2 regions of the Geobacillus sp. GHH01 genome follow, and region 1 is predicted to be linked to the other one. Evidence: riboswitches for the same ligand, from Rfam matches in the RefSeq annotation. Region 1 holds a riboswitch; the other holds the start of a gene.
The links. Region 1 has a riboswitch for thiamine pyrophosphate ahead of thiC (phosphomethylpyrimidine synthase ThiC). Riboswitches for the same ligand answer to the same signal wherever they lie in the genome.
Positions count from the first base shown of each region.

Region 2: it holds a riboswitch for thiamine pyrophosphate, as region 1 does, so the genes downstream of both, tenA (thiaminase II) here and thiC (phosphomethylpyrimidine synthase ThiC) in region 1, are expected to answer to the same signal.

Region 1 covers NC_020210.1:391,110-394,235, forward strand. Annotated here, with positions in the region: gene GHH_RS01985 (methyl-accepting chemotaxis protein) at 179-1,432, shown strand; TPP riboswitch at 1,567-1,680, shown strand; gene GHH_RS19070 (hypothetical protein) at 1,699-1,857, opposite strand; gene thiC (phosphomethylpyrimidine synthase ThiC) at 1,835-3,126, shown strand, end outside.
Region 2 covers NC_020210.1:553,380-556,505, reverse strand. Annotated here, with positions in the region: gene GHH_RS02860 (ABC transporter ATP-binding protein) at 1-489, opposite strand, end outside; gene GHH_RS02855 (ECF transporter S component) at 504-1,094, opposite strand; gene tenA (thiaminase II) at 1,118-1,801, opposite strand; TPP riboswitch at 1,908-2,015, opposite strand; gene GHH_RS02845 (class I SAM-dependent rRNA methyltransferase) at 2,158-3,126, shown strand, end outside.

The DNA.
Region 1 (3,126 bases):
TTATAGGCGATCAAAAGCATGATGTTTTTGAGCGGGTCCTTGTTAGATCAGAAAACTTTGCAACCACCCCTATTCATGATTAGGGCTAGGAAGGAAAATGAACGTTCATTCACGAATCTATTTATGTGGTAAAGAAATAAGAAAGGTGTTTGCATCATGGCAAAAGGAGGAGAGCGTTTTGTCATTAGCAAGTTATATCATCCGCACCATGTTCATCGTCATCCCTGGCACAGCGGCGATCGGCATGGCCACATGCCTGGTCAACGGCATTCGCGGGGCGGCATTTTGGTGGACGCTTGTTGCTACGGTGCTGTTTGGCGCGATGCTCGGCTTCGTTTCGGCAACGCTCAACTATCGACGGTTTGTTGCCCCGATTGCCGTTATTAACGAACATTTAGGCAAGATGACAAGCGGAGATTTGACGGTGCGCATACCGCTTGATCGCGTGCAGCAGCTGCGGCCGATTGCGGCGTCGTTAAACGATATGGCAAACGCTTGGCAAAGTGTGATGGGGCAAATCCAACATCATGCCGAAGAAGTAGCGCAATATTCTCAGCAGCTTGCCGCCGTCGCCGAACAGACGACGAAAGCGACAGAGCAAATTGCGACAACGATGGAAACGCTTGCGGCAAGTGCGGAGGAGCAGGCCGATGCTGTCCGCACCACCGCCGCGTCCGTGCATGATATTTCCCAAACATTGAGCGACGTCGCTTTCCATACGAAAGAAGTGGCGCACCGGGCTGAGAAAACATCGGCGAAAGCAGAGGACGGCAAGCAGTCAATCGGACAAATGTCCGAGCAAATGCAGTTCATTTACGATCATGTGCAAACGCTCGGCCAGGTGGTGAAAGGGCTTGGGGAGCGCTCCAACGAGATTGGACAGATTACGGAAGCGATCACCGGCATTGCGTCGCAGACGAATTTGTTGGCGCTCAATGCGGCGATCGAAGCGGCGCGCGCCGGCGAGCAAGGGAAAGGGTTTGCGGTTGTCGCGGATGAAGTGCGGAAGCTCGCAGAACAATCAGCGCGCTCAGCGCAACAAATTTCCGAGCTGATCGGTTACATTCAAGAAGAAACGAAGCGGGCGGTTGCGTCTGCCGAACAGGTGATCTCCGAAGTGGCGAAAGGATTGAACGTGGCGGCGGCATGCGGCCAATCATTTGCCCATATTCGCGAGGAGGTCGGCCAAGTGAGCAAACAAATTGGACAAGTATCGTCCGCCATCGAGCAAATGACGGAGCATGCCCGCCAAGTGAACGACGCACTCCAACAGATGACCAATATTGTCGAACAGTCAGCGTCCGGTGCGGCCAACGTATCGGCAGCGACGCAGGAACAAATGGCTTCCGTCGAGGAAATCGCCTCTTCGTCGACATCGCTCGGTCAGATGGCGGACGAGATGCGGGCAATGCTGAAGAAATTTTCTGTGTGAGTGAGGAAAAGGACGCTTTCTTCGAGAAAGAGGGGCTTTCAAACGACGTGTGGGAGTCAACGTTTGGAATAAAATGGTTTGCATCTTTGCCAATTGCCTGATAAAATAAAAAAGTCAGTCATCATTGTGATACGCTTATCTGCTGGGGGAGTCCGAGAGCCGGGCTGAGAAAAGAACGCGATGAAGTTCTTTGACCCTTTGAACCTGATCTGGGTCATGCCAGCGTAGGGAAGCAGGCAGCGGGAACAGATGGACGCACAGGCTGTTCATTTGGCCTTTTTGCCTTGATCGGGTTCCGTTCGTTTTGCGGAACCCGTTTTTGCGTAAATATCCCCCGTTTTTGCCTCTCTTTTGCTGGTGCGGCTGCAGGTCTCAACCACCATTTCAAAGGAGGAAAGCCGCATGGAAAACATCCGCTCGTTCATGTCATTTCCAGCTAGCCGCAAGGTGTACATTGAAGGATCGCGCAAGGATGTGCGCGTGCCGATGAGAGAGATCGTGTTGTCGCCGACGAAAACGCCGCAAGGAACGGTGGAAAACGAGCCGGTGCGCGTCTATGACACAACCGGTCCATACACCGATCCTCATTTTGAGCCGGACGTCGAAAAAGGATTGCCGCCTCTTCGCCGCAACTGGATTGTTGAGCGCGGCGATGTCGAAGAAGTGAAGCCATCAGCGACCGCCGGCGTCCGCCCGCTGCCGTTCGTGCGCCGTCCATTGAGGGCAAAGCCCGGAAAAACCGTAACGCAAATGCATTATGCCAAACGGGGAATCATCACACCAGAGATGGAGTTCGTCGCCATCCGTGAACGAATCGACCCCGAAATCGTTCGCCAGGAAGTAGCGGCCGGACGGGCGATCATTCCGGCGAACATTAATCACCCCGAGAGTGAGCCGATGATCATCGGCCGTCGTTTCCATGTGAAAATTAATGCCAATATCGGCAACTCGGCCGTTTCATCCTCGATTGAAGATGAAGTGGAAAAGCTGCTTTGGGCGGTGCGTTGGGGCGCCGATACGGTCATGGATTTGTCGACCGGCAAACACATTCATGAAACACGCGAGTACATCATCCGCAATTCGCCGGTCCCCGTGGGAACGGTGCCGATTTATCAGGCGCTCGAAAAGGTAGGAGGGGTGCCGGAGAAGTTAACGTGGGACGTGTATCGTGAGACGTTGATGGAGCAGGCGGAGCAAGGAGTCGACTACATGACGATCCACGCCGGTGTGCGGCTTCATTACATTCCGCTCACCGCCAACCGGACGACCGGCATCGTCTCGCGCGGCGGCTCGATCATCGCCCAATGGTGTTTGGCCCATCATGAAGAAAACTTTTTGTATACGCATTTTGAAGAAATCTGCGAGATTTTGAAACAATACGATGTCGCGATCTCCCTTGGCGACGGCTTGCGCCCCGGCTCCATCGCCGATGCGAACGATGAGGCGCAGTTTGCCGAACTGGAAACGCTTGGCGAGCTGACGAAAATCGCCTGGAAGCATGATGTGCAGGTGATGATCGAAGGGCCGGGCCACATTCCGATGCATAAAATTCGCGAAAATGTCGAGCGGGAACAGGACATTTGCCATGGAGCGCCGTTTTATACGTTAGGGCCGCTTGTCACCGACATCGCGCCGGGATACGATCACATCACGTCGGCGATTGGCGCCGCCATCATTGGCGCTTATGGAACGGC
Region 2 (3,126 bases), 160 kb from region 1:
AAGCAGCGCCGTCGGCTCATCCAAAAACAAGACATCCGGCTCAAGCGCCAGCACCGAAGCGAGCGCCAACCGCTGTTTCATCCCGCCGGAAAGCGTATGAATATCAGTATGCGGAGCGATCTCCAAACCGACTTGGTTCAGCAGCGCACGGATGCGGACGGGCATCTCGTGGCGCGGCACGCTTCGATTTTCGAGGGCAAAAGCGATTTCCTCGTCCGCATACGGCATGCAAAATTGCGCATCAGGATCTTGGAAAACATAGCCCCACCGTTCCGGCCGCTTAAGGCGCTCCGCTTTCATCGGCACATCGATCGAGTGGGGAATGATGCCAGCCATCACTTGCAATAATGTCGACTTGCCGCATCCCGACGGACCAAGGAGGAGCACTTTCTCCCCCTCGGCAATCGAAAGCGACAAGTCGCGAAACAGCAGCCCGTCGCTCCCGGGAAATTTCAGGCGCAGCCGATCAATCGCAATTGCTTGTTTCATCGCCATTCGCCGCCTTACCGGTTCAATGCATCGTAATCGTCTTTCGAGGCCGGCCGCCACATTTGCGTCACTCCGGTTTTTTCGAGCGCTTTCGCCAATGAAACAGCAAGCACGCCGGAGATGAGGATGGCGCCGATAAAACGCGCCAGCAAAAAGAGCGCCATATTCCATGGGGCGAGCGCCTCAATATAGCCTTTGTAAAAGTCCATGATGAGCGAGCCAATCGTCGCCCCGACCGCGCCGAGCGATACAACGAACACATCAAAGCGCCGATAGCGGAAGGCGGCAAAGACGAGCTCGGCAAACAGCCCTTGAACGACCCCGTAAATGAGCACTTCAAGCCCCCATTGCGATCCCATGATCAGCTCGCCGGACGAAGCCGCAATCTCCGCGAGCAACGCCACCCCTGGCTTGCGAATGAGCAAATAAGCGAGCGAGGAGGCGATAAACCACATGCCGTAAATGAGTTGATCGAGATGAAACCCTACTGCTCCCACCGCGCTATATAGCGGGCCCCATAATTTGTAAATAATGCCAAACACAATCGCAATGACGATCGTCGTTAAAATATCCGCCAATTTTAACCCTTTTGTCTTCACTTCCATCCTGTTCTCCTCCTTGTCTTGCGTCAACGGCTCGCCGCCAATTCAGCCGACGGCCACTGCTCAAGCCGATACGCCATCTCCCAAAACTCGTACTCATATTCGCTGCTGATGAGGAAATGCTGCTTCATCCGATGGCGATCCTCTTCGGTGACCTCGTCAGCGATGTCGTCAAGCCGCGCGATTTGCTCTTCCACAAGCGAGCGGAACCAGTCCGAACTGTAGGTGCCGATCCATTTTTCATAAATCGGATCATTCGGGCGGCACATTTTCAAGCGCTCGCCAATTTCGTAATACAGCCAGTAGCACGGCAAAATGGCGGCGATAACATCACCGAGATGCCCTTCGTACGCCGCGCGGTACATGTGCGACGTATAGGCGTACGCCGTCGGCGCCGGAATGAACGCCGCCCTTTCCTCTTCCGTAATGCCCAAGAGCTCGGCGAACGTTTCATGCAGCGACAGCTCGGCTTCGCACGTGCTTTGTGCATGGTGCGCCAACCGGGCTGTCGTCGCCAAATCCGGCGATTTCGCCGCCCCGATCGCCTGCACGCGGGCAAAATGGCGCAAATAATAGGCATCTTGCATCACGTAATAGCGAAACTTCTCGCGCGCAAGCGTCCCTTGGCCAAGCTCCTGAACAAACGGATGGCGGAAACTCGCCTGCCAGATCGGATCGGCCGCTTGGCGCAATTGTTTGGCAAATGACATTCGTTTTCCCCCTTTTTGGCAAAATAAAAACGCCGCTTCCTTTGCCGATTGGCGTAAAGAAAGCGGCGTGGGCATGCGACGTTGGCAAGGCAAAGCCTAGCCTTGCTGTGCTGCTCCTCCACTTCCCTACGCTGGCATTACCCAGATCAGGTGCTAAGGGTCTCAAAGGCACACTTTGATCTCAGCCTTTCTAAAGGCCCCCCTAGTGGATGATGGTGCAATTTTCAGTTTTCTTTACACTTAATCATACCATGGCACGAACGATTGTCAATCTTTTTTTCTCCGACGTTGCGCTATGCGTTGCAATCCGCTATGATGGAAACGCAGCAATTGACGACGGAATGGGAGTGGAAACGATGGCGAAGGTCATCCTGAAAAGAGAACGGAAAAAACGGCTTGAGCAAGGGCATCCATGGATTTTTCGAAGTGAAGTCGACCGCATCGAAGGCGATGCGACGCCGGGCGACTTCGTTGACGTTTACAATCATCAAGGTTATTGGCTGGCGAAAGGATATATCAACCCCGCTTCGCAAATCATCGTCCGCGTCTTGACGCAAAACCCAAACGATGAACTCGATGAGCGCTTTTTCATCGACCGCATCCGTCAGGCGTGGGCGTACCGTGAACGGATGATTCCCGGCGTTCGCTCCTGCCGCGCCGTCTATGGCGAAGCCGACTTTTTGCCCGGATTGATCGTCGACAAATATGAAGATGTGCTTGTTGTGCAAATTTTGGCGCTCGGCATGGAAAGGCGGAAAGACTGGATTTTGCGCGGCTTGCTTGACGTGTTTGCCCCAAGGGCCATTTATTTGCGCAACGATGTGTCCGTTCGGGAGCTTGAGGGTCTCAAACAAGAAAAAGGCTTTTGGTACGGGGAAGCGGAAACGGAAATCGAAATCGAGGAAAACGGCGTGAAATACATCGTCGATATTGAAAACGGACAAAAAACCGGCTTTTTCTTCGACCAACGGCAAAACCGCGCCGCTCTTCGTCCGCTCATCGGTCCGGAGACAACCGTGCTCGACTGCTTCACCCATACCGGCTCGTTTATGCTAAACGCTTGTCTGTATGGGGCAAAACATGCTACTGCCGTCGATATTTCCGAACATGCCATCGAAACGGCGAAACGGAACGCCGCGTTAAACGGATTCACGAACGTTGAATTTGTCGTCGCCAACGCCTTCGACTATTTGCGCGAATCAGTGCGCGCCGGCAAACAGTGGGATGTCGTCATCATCGACCCGCCGGCATTCGCGAAATCGGCCCATGCCGTCCCGAAGGCGCTGCGCGGCTATAAAGACATTAACTTAAACGGATTGAAGCTT